4 regions of the Streptosporangium sp. NPDC002524 genome follow, and region 1 is predicted to be linked to each of the others. Evidence: riboswitches for the same ligand, from Rfam matches in the RefSeq annotation. Region 1 holds a riboswitch; each other region holds the start of a gene.

Evidence for each region. Region 1 has a riboswitch for cobalamin ahead of ABT053_RS01755 (ribonucleoside-diphosphate reductase subunit alpha). Riboswitches for the same ligand answer to the same signal wherever they lie in the genome.
Region 2: another riboswitch for cobalamin. It lies ahead of cobN (cobaltochelatase subunit CobN); the one in region 1 lies ahead of ABT053_RS01755 (ribonucleoside-diphosphate reductase subunit alpha).
Region 3: another riboswitch for cobalamin. It lies ahead of ABT053_RS06170 (CbtB domain-containing protein); the one in region 1 lies ahead of ABT053_RS01755 (ribonucleoside-diphosphate reductase subunit alpha).
Region 4: another riboswitch for cobalamin. It lies ahead of metE (5-methyltetrahydropteroyltriglutamate--homocysteine S-methyltransferase); the one in region 1 lies ahead of ABT053_RS01755 (ribonucleoside-diphosphate reductase subunit alpha).

What each region holds. Positions count from the first base shown of each region.
Region 1 is NZ_JBEOWK010000001.1:426,948-430,460, forward strand. It holds gene ABT053_RS01755 (ribonucleoside-diphosphate reductase subunit alpha) at 1-1,848, opposite strand, end outside; cobalamin riboswitch at 1,965-2,165, opposite strand; gene ABT053_RS01760 (tripartite tricarboxylate transporter substrate-binding protein) at 2,170-3,105, opposite strand; gene glmS (glutamine--fructose-6-phosphate transaminase (isomerizing)) at 3,444-3,513, opposite strand, start outside.
Region 2 is NZ_JBEOWK010000035.1:40,052-43,564, reverse strand. It holds gene ABT053_RS38750 (ferredoxin-like domain-containing protein) at 1-930, opposite strand, end outside; cobalamin riboswitch at 977-1,149, shown strand; gene cobN (cobaltochelatase subunit CobN) at 1,286-3,513, shown strand, end outside.
Region 3 is NZ_JBEOWK010000003.1:272,692-276,204, reverse strand. It holds gene dop (depupylase/deamidase Dop) at 7-1,524, shown strand; adenosylcobalamin (AdoCbl) riboswitch at 1,812-1,945, shown strand; gene ABT053_RS06170 (CbtB domain-containing protein) at 1,963-2,157, shown strand; gene ABT053_RS06165 (CbtA family protein) at 2,165-2,908, shown strand; gene ABT053_RS06160 (histidine phosphatase family protein) at 2,905-3,468, shown strand.
Region 4 is NZ_JBEOWK010000032.1:52,291-55,803, forward strand. It holds gene metE (5-methyltetrahydropteroyltriglutamate--homocysteine S-methyltransferase) at 1-2,028, opposite strand, end outside; cobalamin riboswitch at 2,139-2,351, opposite strand; gene ABT053_RS37670 (helix-turn-helix domain-containing protein) at 2,587-3,513, opposite strand, start outside.

The sequences.
Region 1 (3,513 bases):
CGCCGCCCCGTAGTGGTCGGGGTGCAGCACCCCGCCCGCGGCCCTGGTCTCCTCGTACGAGGGGTGACGGCCCCGCTCCACGGCCAGGTCTGAGGAGGTCCGGTAGGCGGCGAGCGCGATCTCCTCGGAGATCCGGGTGGACAGCTCCAGGGCGCGCGGCGAGTCGAACGGCAGCCGCAGCGTGAACAGCACGTCGGCCAGGCCCATCACGCCGAGCCCGATCGGGCGCCACCTCCGGTTGGCCGCCTCCGCCTCGGGGGTCGGGTAGAAGCCCAGGTCGATGGTGCGGTCGAGGAACCGCACGGCGGTGCGGACGGTCGCGCGCAGCCGGGCCCAGTCGATCCCGTCCCCGGCCTCCCCGGCCTCTCCGGACGCCCCGGCCTCCGCCGCCAGGTGGGCGGCGAGGTTGATCGAGCCGAGGTTGCAGACGGCGGTCTCCGCGTCGCCGGTGACCTCCAGGATCTCGGTGCAGAGGTTCGACAGGTGGATGACGTTCTCCGGCCTGGCCGTCTGGTTGGAGGTCCGGTTGGCCGCGTCCTTGAAGGTCATCCAGCCGTTGCCGGTCTGGGCGAGCGTGCGCATCATCCGCCCGTACAGGGTGCGGGCGGGGATCTGCCTGGTGAACCGGCCCTCGGCCTCGGCGGCCCGGTAGGCGTCGTCGAACGCGGCGCCGTACAGGTCGGTGAGGTGCGGGACGTCCTTGGGGTCGAACAGCGACCAGACCCCGTCGGCCTCGACGCGGCGCATGAACTCGTCGGGGATCCAGTTGGCCAGGTTCAGGTTGTGCGTGCGGCGGGCCTCCTCGCCGGTGTTGTCGCGCAGCTCCAGGAACTCCTCGACGTCGGCGTGCCAGGGCTCCAGGTAGACGCAGGCCGCGCCCTTGCGGCGGCCTCCCTGATTGACCGCGGCGACGCTGGAGTCGAGCGTGCGCAGCCAGGGCACGATGCCGTTGGAGTGGCCGTTGGTGCCCCGGATCAGCGAGCCCCGCGAGCGGACCCTGGTCCAGGAGATCCCGATGCCCCCCGCGTACTTCGACAGCCGCGCGACCTGCCCGTAGCGCTCGTAGATGGACTCCAGCTCGTCGCGGGGCGAGTCGAGCAGGAAGCACGAGGAGAGCTGGGGCCTGCGGGAGCCGGAGTTGAACAGCGTGGGCGAGCTGGGCAGGTAGGACAGGGTGGCCATGAGCGCGTACAGCTCGGCGGCCTCCTCGACGGTCTCGGACAGGCCGCAGGCCACCCGCAGGAAGAAGTGCTGCGGGCGCTCCAGGACCTTGCGGGTCCGCGGGTGGCGCAGCAGGTAGCGGTCGTAGACGGTACGCAGCCCGAAATACTCGAACCTGGCGTCGGCCTCCGGATCGGCCAGCGCGTCCAGCGCCCCGGCGTGGGCGGCCACGAACTCCGCGAGCCCGTCCTGGATCAGCCCCGCCTCGTGGGTCGCGGCGACGGACTCGGAGAAGTCGCGGACGCCGTGCTCGGCGGCCTCGTCGGCGATCAGCTCGGCCAGCATCGCGGCGGCGGCCCTGGAGTTGGCGGGATCGGTGATCACCCGTGCGGCGGCCTCGTCGATCGCCAGCCTGCGCCCGTCCAGCAAACTCCCGACGCCCCCGACACCGTCGCCGCCCGTCGAGGTCGCCACGCCCCCGACACCGTCGCCGCCAGTCACGGCCACCGCGTCCCCGACACCGGCGCCGCCCGCCGCGGCCACCGCGTTCCCGACGGCGCCCTCGCTCGTCGCGGCCGTCACCGTGCCCGCGGCACCCGCGACGTTCTCCGCGTCTCCGATGTCGCCGTCGTCCGTCGCGGTCCCCGCCGCGCCACCCGTCGCGGTCTCCGCCAATGCCTGTGTCACGTAGTGCCCCTCGCTCGATCGGACTTCCCCGTACGGCTCCGCCGGATGGGCACGCGTCCGCGAGCGATCCCGGGCACGCCGGATCGCCTCGTTCCGCGGGCCCTCCCACGAGGCCCTGGACAATCACGTCACCGGCAGGTCTTCGGACTCACGGGCGCACCACACACGCCTACCGGCCGTCGCTTCCCGGGCATGGCTCACCCAGTGCTCAATGACGGCTTTCGTTCCCGTTCACCGCTGCGGGGCAGTCCCGGAATCTCACCGGGTTCCCTCTTGCCTCGCCCCTCGCGGGGCGAACCAGCAACGAGCAGGATCCTACATCTAGGGGCGTCTGACGCAACTACCCCAACAAGTTGTGTCGGAGGACTTCAACAGTCCGAGCTCGTGCAGCACGCCGCGCGTGCGGGCCGTCTCGGTGGAGAGCCACTGGCGGAACTCGTCGCCGCTGAGGTAGACCCGGCTCCAGCCGTGGGACGCGCACAGGGCACGCCAGCGCGGCGCGGCGTCGATACCGTCACACAGGGCGATCGCGGCGTCCCGGTCCCCCGGGCTCATGTCCTTGGGGCCCAGCAGGCCGCACCAGTCGCTGTACTCCAGCCGGACGTCGACCTCCATGAGCGTCGGGGCGTCGATCCCGTCGATCCGGCCACCGGAGGAGACCACCAGGGGCCGCAGCCGGCCTGCGGCGATCTCGGGCCGCAGGGCGCGCGCCGACCCCAGCAGGGCCGCCACCCGGCCGACGTGGAGCGCCTCGGAGGCGTCCTCGGGGGCGAGGTATCCGGCGTACTCCAGCAGCCGGGTGTCCACCCCGAGACACTTGCCGATCATGCCGTAGAGCACGTGGTCCGAGCCGCCCTCCGACCGGCCGCCGACCGTCAGCTTCGCGGGGTCGTGCCGCAGCCGCGTGACGAAGTCCTCGAAGGTACGCAGGGGGGAGCCGGAGGGGACGACCAGGACCGCCCAGTCTCCGGCCAGGCGGGCGATGGGGGTGGCGGCGTTCACCACGGCCGCGGTGTTGGCGATCTCCGCGGCGGCCACCATCGGCATCGAGGTGACGAGCAGCCTGCCCTCGCGCGCGAAGGGGCCGCGGAAGACGCCGAACGCGTCGCGCGGGGCGGAGCCCAGGGCCCCCTGCCGCTCGACGGCCATCGCGGTGCCCACCAGCCCCGACTGGACCAGGACGGTCGCCAGCCTGCCCGCGATGCCGTCCCAGCCGTGGCCGTCGGCGGTCGATTCGAGGAGGAACAGGCGCTTCACCGCGGAATCGGGGCCGGTGTCCGTGCCGCACCCCGCGACGAGCACGGCCCCCGCCGCCAATGCGAAAAACCCCCTACGGCGCATAAGCGCCCCTTCCCCCAAGAACCCCCTATTCCATAGGTTACCTACCCATCACTTTCCGTGATGAAGTGGGGTATGCCGGAATTTCCGGCAGTCCATCACTCAGCCGCAGATCACCGGAAAAACCACCAAAAATCCGGATATCGGGGGCGGCTGTCTCCACGGGAGAGGAGCCCCGGAAGGCGTACCCCGCCCCCGGCAGACCGGAGACGGGAACGGGGACGGGACGGGGACGGGGACACGAGAGGAAGCGGGGTTCACTCCACCGTGACGCTCTTGGCCAGGTTCCTCGGCTTGTCGACGTCCCGGCCCAGCGCCACGGCGGCG
Region 2 (3,513 bases), on a different contig from region 1:
GATCCGCCAGGCGGTGACGTCCCGGACGGCCAGCTCGTCGAGGAACGCCTCGGCGGCGGTGAGGAGGGCGGTCACGGCGCCGTCCAGCGGGACGCGCAGGCCGGTGTCGGTCCCGGCGAGGATCAGCGCGGCCTCGTCCGGCCCCGTGGGCAGGATCCCGGCGTCCGCGCCCAGTCCGGCCACGTCCCCCCGGCCGTCGTCGAGGGCGAACATGAACCGCCCCGGCAGGGCGGCGAGGGCGGGGCGGGCGCACAGCCGCCGGTCCAGCTCGCCGATCAGCGGTGTGACGTCGACGATCCCGCCGCCGTCCGGATGACCTGAACGGCGTGGGTGGCCCGGATACCCCGGGACGTTCGTGCCGTCCGGAGCATCCGCGCCACTCGGCCCGCTCGATCCGCTCAGCCTGTTCGGTCCGTTCGGTCTGCTTGGTCCGTTCGCCCTGTTCGGGTCAGCCGGTTCGGCCGGTGCGCTCAGCCCGGTAGACCCGGTAGACCCGGTATATCCGGCAGACCAGGTTGGCTCAGTCAGTCCGGTCGGCCCGTCCAGACCGGTCAGTCCGGTCAGCGGGGAGGCGAGGATGTTGCGGATCCGCTCGTGCGTCGCCGAGGGCAGCAGACCCGCCCTCGCCATCCGCGCGGCGAACCCGTTCTCCGCGCCATTTTCCGCGTTGTTCCCCGTACCGCCCCCCGCGTCGCCGTCCGGATCCGCCGGGCCGAGGCCGCGTACCTGGACGTTCGCGCGGGAGGTCAGCTCGATGACGCCGCTGCCGTACGTCGACGCGGCGTCGGCGAGTTCGCGCAGCTGGGAAGGGGTGAGACGGCCACCGGGCACGCGGACGCGGGCCAGGCCGCCGTCCGCGGCGGCATGGACCTGGAGCGCCCCGGGGCACGCGTCGAGTCGCGATCGTCCGGAAAAGTCGGCAATGGACACTCGAAGGATGTTAACGCCAGTTTCTTGCAACGAACCGGACTGCCGTAGTGTCATCGGTGGCGACGGCAAAGGGAGGAAGCCGGTGTGATTCCGGCGCGGTCCCGCCACTGTAACCGGGGAGCGAACCCCACCCGGGCCACTGTCCGACGACGGGCGGGAAGGCCGGGGTGAGCACCGATCCGGGAGCCAGGAGACTCCAGCCGTCGCGGCCGACGACGACCCGGGGCGAGGACCCCGAGGGAGGAAGCTCCGTGCGCTCTTCGCCGTTCCCCCGCGACACCGTGACATCGCCGTTCCCCCGCCACGTCGTGGCATCCCTGGGCCGTACCGCCCTGCCTCTCCTGGAGTGTGGCGCGTGATCCTCCTGCTCTCGACCTCCGACACCGACCTGCTGAGCGCCCGCGCGAGCGGCGCCGGCTACCGGCTCGGCAACCCCGCCAGGCTCTCCGCAGCCGACCTCCCGCCGCTGCTGGAGGGCGCCGACCTGGTCGTGGTACGCCTGCTGGGCGGGCGCCGCGCCTGGGAGGAGGGGCTGGACGCCCTGCTCGCCGGTCCCCGGCCCGTCGTCGTGCTCGGTGGCGAGCAGGCGCCCGACGCCGAGCTGATGGAGCTGTCCACCGTGCCCGGCGGGGTCTGCGCCGAGGCGCACGCGTACCTCGCCCACGGCGGCCCGGCCAACCTGACCGAGCTGCACCACTTCCTGTCCGACACGCTGCTGCTCACCGGCCACGGGTTCGCCGCGCCCGAGCCCACCCCCACGTGGGGCACGCTGGAGCGCGAGGCGCGCGACCAGGACGGGCACGACGGGCCCGTCGTCGGGGTGCTCTACTACCGGGCCCACCACGTGGCCGGCAACACGGCCTTCGTCGAGGCGCTCTGCTCGGCGATCGAGGACGCGGGCGCGCGGGCGCTGCCGGTGTACTGCGCCTCCCTGCGCACCGCCGAGCCCGGCCTGGTGGAGGTCCTGCGTACGGTGGACGCCCTGGTGGTGACCGTGCTCGCCGCGGGCGGCACCCGTCCGGCGACCGCGTCGGCGGGCGGGGACGACGAGGCCTGGGACGTCGGCGCGCTCGCCGAGCTGGACGTGCCGATCCTGCAGGGCCTGTGCCTGACGAGCAGCCGGGCCTCCTGGGCGGAGAACGACGACGGCCTGTCCCCGCTGGACGCCGCCACCCAGGTCGCGATCCCCGAGTTCGACGGGCGGATCATCACGGTGCCGTTCTCCTTCAAGGAGATCGACGAGGACGGGCTGACCGTCTACGTGGCCGACCCCGAGCGGGCCTCGCGGGTGGCGGGTATCGCGGTGCGGCACGCCGCGCTGCGGCACATCCCGCCCGCCGAGCGGCGGCTGGTGCTGATGCTGTCGGCGTACCCCACCAAGCATGCCCGCATCGGCAACGCCGTCGGCCTGGACACCCCGGCCAGCCTGGTGCGGCTGCTGGCCGCGCTGCGCGAGCGCGGGTACGACATCGGCGCCGAGGACGAGCTGCCCGGGGTGACCGGGCAGGACGGCGACGCGCTCATCCACGCGCTGATCGCCGCGGGCGGGCAGGACCAGGACTGGCTCACCGAGGAGCAGCTCGCCGGGAACCCGGTGCGCATCGCGGCGGGCCGGTACGCCGAGTGGTACGCCACCCTCCCCTCGGACCTGCGCGCCCGGATGGAGGAGCACTGGGGCCCGGCGCCCGGCGAGCTGTTCGTGGACAGGTCGCGCGACCCGGAGGGCGAGATCGTGCTGGCCGCGCTGCGCTCGGGCAACGTGGTGGTCATGGTGCAGCCGCCGCGCGGTTTCGGCGAGAACCCCATCGCGATCTACCACGACCCCGACCTGCCGCCCAGCCACCACTACCTGGCCGCCTACCGCTGGCTGGCCGACGGCTTCGGCGCGCACGCGATGGTCCACGTGGGCAAGCACGGCAACCTGGAGTGGCTGCCCGGCAAGTCGGCGGGCTTGTCGGCCTCCTGCGGCCCGGACGCCGCGCTCGGCGACCTGCCGCTGATCTACCCGTTCCTCGTCAACGACCCCGGTGAGGGGACCCAGGCCAAGCGTCGCGCGCACGCCACCCTGGTCGACCACCTCGTGCCCCCGATGGCCCGCGCCGACAGCTACGGGGACATGGCCAGGCTGGAGCAGCTCCTCGACGAGCACGCCTCCATCGCGGCGATGGACCCGGCCAAGCTGCCCGCGATCCGCGCCCAGATCTGGACGCTCATCCAGGCCGCCAGGCTCGACCACGACCTCGGCATCGCCGACCGCCCGCACGACGCCGAGTTCGACGACTTCCTGCTGCACATCGACGGCTGGCTGTGCGAGGTCAAGGACGTCCAGATCCGCGACGGCCTGCACGTGCTGGGGGCCGCCCCCGAGGGGCAGCCGCGCGTTGACCTGGTGCTGGCCATGCTGCGCGCCCGGCAGATGTGGGCGGGCAGCGAGGCGCTCGTCGGGCTGCGCGAGGCCCTCGGCCTGGCCGAGGACGGCAGCGCGGGACGGGTCGGCGTCGACGAGGCCGAGACCCTGGCCCGCGCCCTGGTCGAGGCCATGGAGCGGCGTGGCTGGGACCCGTCGGCGGCGGGCGAGGTGAC
Region 3 (3,513 bases), on a different contig from region 1:
GTGCGCATGACGGTACGGCGGGTGATGGGCATCGAGACCGAATACGGCATCTCCGTGCCCGGACAGCCGGGGGCCAACGCGATGGTGACCTCCTCTCAGGTCGTGAACGCCTATCTGGCGGCCTCGGCCGCCAGGGCGCGGCGCGCGCGATGGGACTTCGAGGAGGAGAACCCGCTGCGGGACGCACGGGGGTTCGACCTCGCGCGGGAGGTGGCCGACCAGAGCCAGCTGACCGACGAGGACCTCGGCCTGGCGAACGTGATCCTCACCAACGGGGCCAGGCTGTACGTCGACCACGCCCACCCCGAATACTCCACGCCCGAGTGCACCAATCCCCGGGCGGCGGTGATCTGGGACAAGGCGGGCGAGCGGGTGATGCACGACGCGGCGGTCCGCGCCTCGGCGATGCCGGCCAACGCCCCGATCCAGCTCTACAAGAACAACACCGACAACAAGGGCGCCTCCTACGGCTGCCATGAGAACTACCTCATGCGCCGGGCCACCTCGTTCGCCGACATCGTCAGGCACCTGACGCCGTTCTTCGTCTCCCGGCAGGTCGTCACCGGCGCGGGCAAGGTCGGCATCGGCCAGGACTCCCGGGGCGAGGGCTTCCAGATCAGCCAGCGGGCCGACTTCTTCGAGGTCGAGGTGGGCCTGGAGACGACGCTCAAGCGGCCGATCATCAACACCCGGGACGAGCCCCACGCCGACCCGGAGAAATACCGCCGCCTGCACGTCATCATCGGCGACGCCAACATGTCGGAGATCTCGACCTACCTGAAGCTGGGATCGACCGCGCTCGTCCTGGCCATGATCGAGGACAACTACTTCACCCGCGACCTCGCCGTGGACAACCCCGTCCAGGCCCTGCGCGCGGTCTCGCACGACCCCACGCTCAAGTACGAGATCTCCATGCGCGACGGCCGCAAGCTGACGGCGGTGCAGCTGCAGATGGAGTATCTGGAGCTCGCCCGCAAGTACGCCGAGGAGCGCAGCGCCAACGGCCTGGACGAGCCCACCAAGGACATCCTGGAGCGCTGGGAGTCGGTCCTCACCCGCCTGGCGGAGGACCCGATGCAGCTGTCCAGGGAGCTCGACTGGGTGGCCAAGCTGGAGCTCCTGGAGGGCTACCGCACGCGTGACGGCCTGCCCTGGTCGCACCCGCGCCTGCAGCTCGTCGATCTCCAGTACTCCGACATCCGGCCCGACCGGGGGCTCTACAACCGCCTGGTCGCCCGGGGCCGCATGCAGCGCCTGGTCACCGAGGAAGAGGTCCAGCGGGCCGTCGAGGTGCCGCCCAACGACACCCGGGCCTACTTCCGCGGCCGATGCCTGAGCCAGTACAGCGAGTCGGTGGCCGCGGCCTCCTGGGACTCGGTCATCTTCGACATCCCCGGCCGCGAGTCGCTGCAGCGCGTCCCCACCCTTGAGCCGCTGCGCGGCACCAAGGCCCACGTGGGGGAGCTGTTCGACCGCTGCCGTACCGCCGCGGAGCTGGTGACGGCGCTGACCGGCGAGCAGTGAGCCGCCGGGAGGTCCCGAGAGGCGCCTGAGGGGTCCTGAGAGGTCCTGAGAGGGGGGAGGCGGTCCGGCCCGGACCACCTCCCCCCTCGGCGTGCCCGGACCCTTCGCTGCCCTGACCCCTTTCCGGCTGGATCCCTTGCCGCCCGGACCTCTTGGTGTCCGGACGTCCGGACCCCTTGCGGGCCGGATCCCTTGGTGGCCGGGCCTCTTGCGGGCCGGATCCCTTGCGGGCCGGATCCCGGCAAACCGGACACCTGGATTGACGGGGGACGGAGAACCGGGATACGTTCCGGGTGTTTTGTGGCGGTGCGAGGGAAATCCGGTGAGATTCCGGTGCGGTCGCGCCACTGTAACCGGCTCCCCGGAGCCGGAAGCCAGGTCACACTCGGCCGCCACCGACCTACGAAAAGGGACGCGTAAATCCCGGAGGAGGTGGCCGTGAGCCAGATCTCGGCACCGCACGTTCAGCCCATCCCATGGCCCTCGCTCACCCGCTGGCTGCTCGCCGTACCGGTGCTGCTGCTCCTCGCCTACCTGGTCACCTTCGACCAGGGAGCGATCTCCCAGGCGGGAAACTACCTGCACGAACTCATGCACGACGGGCGTCACCTGCTCGGCGTACCGTGCCACTGAGCCACAGGTGATCACCAAACTCATCGTCCGGGGTCTCGTCGTCGGACTGCTCGCAGGGCTGCTCGCGGCCGTCTTCGCCTACACCGTCGGCGAACCGCGCATCGACCAGGCCATCGCGCTGGAGGAGGCGGCCGCCGCGGCCGCCGCCCCGGCCGGGACACACGACGACACCGGGACCGCCGCCCACTCCCACGACGAGGAGGAGGCGCTGGTCAGCAGGGACGGGCAGCGCTTCGGGCTCTTCCTCGCCCTCGGCCTGTACGGCCTGGCGATCGGGGGCCTGTTCTCCCTCGTCTACGCGGCCGTACGAGGCCGGGCGGGACCCCGCTCGGAACCGGTGCTCGCGGTCACGCTCGCCGCCGCCGCGTTCACCTCCGTCGTCCTCATCCCCTTCGTGAAGTATCCCGCCAACCCTCCGGCCGTCGGCGATCCGGAGACCATCAACCAGCGAACCGTGCTCTACCTGGTCGCGGTGGTCATCGGGATCCTCGCCGTCGCCGCGGCCGTCGCCGCCTACCGCTACGCCTCGCGGAGCGAACCGTGGGTGCGCTGGCTGTCGGCGGGCGCCACCTTCCTGGTCCCCGTCGTCGCGGCCTGGATCCTCCTGCCGGAGATCTCGGAGGTGCCCCAGGGCTTCCCCGCCGACCTCCTGTGGGACTTCAGGGTCGCCTCCATAGGGACCCAGGTGGTCTTCTGGGCCGGTGTCGGCGCGCTGTTCGCCTTCGCCGCCCGCAGGCGCGGCCCGGTGTGACGACCCCCTCGGGGGTCACCCGCCTGCTCCTGGTCTGCCACGCCTCCACCTCGGCGACGGTACGGGCCGCGTTCCCGGGTGACGAACCACTCGACGAACGCGGCCTGCGCCGGGCCGGGGAGATGGCGGGGGACCTCGGCCCGGGGCCCGCGGCCTGCCCTCCCGAGCTGCGCTGCGTCCAGACCGCGGCGGCGCTCGGCCTGCGGGCCGAGCACGACCCGCTGCTGGCCGACTGCGACTACGGCCGCTGGAGCGGGATGACCCTCGGCGAGGTCGAGGCCGCCGAACCCGAGGCGCTCGCCTCCTGGCTCGGCGACCCCGGCGCGGCGCCGCACGGCGGGGAGCCGGTCACCGCGCTCCTCGCCCGGGTGTCAGGCTGGCTCGCCGCCCGCGCCCCCGGCAGGGCCGTCGCGGTCACCCACCCGGCGGTCGTCCGCGCCGCGGTCGTCCACGCCCTCGGCGCCCCCGCCCAGTCCTTCTGGCGCGTCGACGTCGCGCCGCTGGCCCGCGTGACGCTCACCGGGCGCGGCGGGCGCTGGCGGCTCAGCTACCTCCCATGACGGTCAGAGCGCCCGGCGGCCCTTTGATCGCGACTGCTTTCGACT
Region 4 (3,513 bases), on a different contig from region 1:
CACCCCGGGCCCGATGCCGCGCGTGTAGCCGAAGTCGCGCAGGTCGTCCAGGAGCTCCATCCGGGAACGGGCCGCCTCGACGCTGGTCACGTCGGCGTCCAGGTCGCCGATCGCGCCGATGATCTCCCCGAACTCCGAGTAGCACATGTGGGTGTGGATCTGCGTGCTGTCGGCCACCCCGCTGGTGGCGAGCCGGAACGCCGCGACCGCCCACTCCAGGTAGGCCTCGCGGTCGGCCCGCCGCGGCGGCAGCAGCTCGCGCAGCGCGGGCTCGTCGACCTGGATGATCCTGATGCCCGCCGCCTCCAGATCGCGGGTCTCGTCGCGCAGCGCCAGCGCCACCTGCCTGGCGGTCTCGCCCAGCGGCTGGTCGTCGCGGACGAAGGACCAGGCCAGCATGGTCACCGGGCCGGTGAGCATGCCCTTGACCGGCTTCTTCGTCCGCGACTGCGCGTAGGAGGCCCAGCGCACCGTCATCGGCTCGGGACGGGAGACGTCGCCGAACAGGATCGGCGGGCGGACGTAGCGGCTGCCGTACGACTGCACCCAGCCGTGCTCGGTGGCGGCGTAGCCCTCCAGCATCTCGGCGAAGTACTGGACCATGTCGTTGCGCTCGGGCTCCCCGTGCACCAGCACGTCCAGGCCGATCTCCTCCTGGAGCGCGATGACGCGGTCGATCTCGGCCTCCATCCTGCGCTCGTACCCGGCCCTGTCGATCTCGCCCGAGCGCACGGCGGCGCGGGCCTGGCGCACCTCGCCGGTCTGCGGGAAGGAGCCGATGGTGGTGGTGGCCAGCGGCGGCAGGCCCAGGTCGGCGTTCTGCACGGCGAGCCGCTCGGCGTGCGGGGCGCGCGGGGTGCCCTCGCCCAGGGCGTCCAGCCGGGCTCGCACCCGGGGGTTGAGGAACCGCTCGACGCTCCGCTCCCCCGCGACGACCTCCTCGCCGTTCAGCGCCCTGCCGATCCGTACGACCTCGTCGACCTTCTGCCTGGCGAAGGCGAGCCGCTCGCGCAGCCGCGGGTCCAGCGAGGTCTCGGCGTCCAGGTCGAGCGGGACGTGCAGCAGCGAGCAGGAGGTGCTCACCACCAGCCGGTCGCTCAGGCCGAGCAGCGCGGCGCAGGTCGCCAGCGCCTTCGCGGTGTCGGTACGCCAGACGTTGCGGCCGTCGACGACCCCGGCGACGAGGGTCTTGCCGGGCAGCCCCCCGGCGGCGGCCAGCGCCTCCAGGTTGCCGGGCGCCGAGACGAAGTCCAGGCCGACGGCCTCGACCGGGCTGCGGGCCAGGATCTCCAGCGCGGGCCCGATCTCGCCGAAGTAGGTGGCCACCATCAGCCGGGGGCGGCTGCTCAGCTCACCCAGCCGCACGTAGGCCCGGCGCAGCGCGGCCAGCTCCTCGTCCGTACGGTCGGCGGCGAGCACCGGCTCGTCCAGCTGCACCTCGGCCACCCCCGCCGCGGCGAGCCGTTCCAGCAGCTCGGCGTACGTCTCCAGCAGGCCGTCCAGCAGCCGCAGCGGCTCGAAGCCCGGCTCGGTGGACTTGGCCAGCAGCAGGAACGACAGCGGCCCGACCAGCACCGGCCGGGTCTCGACCCCCAGCCGCCGCGCCTCGGCGTGCTCGGCCAGCGGCTTGCTCCAGTCGAGCCGGAAGCGGGTCTCGGGGCCCAGCTCGGGAACCAGGTAGTGGTAGTTGGTGTCGAACCACTTGGTCATCTCCAGCGGCGCGACCCCCTCGGCGCCCCGGGCCATCGCGAAGTACGGGTCCGCGGCCCCGGCGAACCGCTCGGGCACCGCACCCACCAGCGCGATCGCGTCCAGCACGTGGTCATACAACGAGAACGTGTTGGACGGCACCGCATCCAACCCCGCCCCCGACAACTCCCGCCACACCCCTTGCCGCAACCCGGCGGCCGTCTCCTGCAAGCCGGCGGCGTCGACCCGCCCGGCCCAGTAATCCTCCGTCGCCCGCTTCAACTCGCGACGGCCCCCGATACGCGGGTACCCCAAAACGGTCGTGGTGATCTGACTCATGGCGTCCTTCCCTCGGCTCATGCCATGCCGACCCACAGCCACACGGAAGGAACCCACGGGAAAAACACATCCCAGGCCCTCCCACGAGGCCACGGATCACCGCACACCGGACGGCGCACGAGCGGCTGGCAGGTCTTCGGACTCGCGGGCATCACACACAACCCCTACTGACCGTCGCTTCCCAGATGCACACACACCCAGTGCCGATGACGGCGTTCGTTCCCACTCACCGCTGCGGGGCAGCCCCGGAATCACACCGGGTTCCCTCTTACGACTCCCAACACCGCAACGGTGCCGGGAGAACCAACCGCGCCACGAGCATAACCCGCCCTGCCGAAGAGATCACGATCACCCTGTCCGAGCGACGCTACGCAGGAAGCAGCCACCGACACGGCGCCCCCTTCTGGACCGATCCGGCACGGCAACGCCACCGCTCGTCAGATCGCTAAGGAGCGGACATCTTCATAAAGATCATGGGGGACTGACGAATGAATCGTACGGACTTGATAGGTCTGTTCGGCTATTCAAGTGCCACCCAGTTCGTCACTCAGAAAATGATCACAAAGTCACACCGGAGCGACGCGCCAGAGCATGCAGACCGGAGAGCTTGCCGTGGCGGTCCCGGTGAAGCAGATCGGTGATCACCTGCCGGGGGCCGGTCCGCCGTACCTCGGAAGGGGCGATCTTCTCGGCGACCAGGAGCGCACGCACGGCGCGATCGGTCTTCCCCCAGAGCGTGTAAGCCTCGGCGATGCCCGTGTAATAGCTGGCTCGACGTTCCAGGGTCGGGATCTCTTCCGGAACGATGTCCCTGGCATGCTCGATGGCTGTTCCGGCGTCTCCAAGAACGATGGACACACCGATCTTGTAGGTGGCCACATGGCCCGCGCTGAGCACGAGCTTGGGCGCGTGTCGTGCGGCCTCTTCGGCTTCTTCCAGCATGCCAAGGGCGTTGTCACGGTCTTCCAACCGAGCTGCAGCGATGGCGCCGGTAGACATCAGCGCCCCGTACGACCCCCAAGCAGAGGCAGAGGCGGAAGGCAGTTGCGGGCGCAGTAGTTCCGCCGTGCTCACGGTGATGTCACGGGCCTTGCCGTAGTCCATCGCCCGGTGGAAAAGACTGGCCAGGTCTCGACGTGCTTCCCCTATGGCCTGGAGATCACCGCTGGCGTGCGCGGCCCGCTCGCCCTGATGGGCGGACACCCACGCGTACGGTGAGGCGCTCAGCTTGATCAGCGTGCGGGTCGTCAGGTGGTAGACCTGTGCGGCTGTGGCGAGATCAGCCGGGGCGGACGCGTCGCGGGCAACAGGGATCAGCTCGGCGAGATCACCAGCGAGATCGGCGTAACGGGCGGCGGTGAAGTCTCGCCGGGCACGGGTGACGGCACGGGCGAACGACGCATGCGTGAGGACAGGTCCCGAGGTGGGCTCGTTGGGAATGAGGGCATCACGCAGGCGCGCAACCGCTGCCGCGCTCTGGTCCGG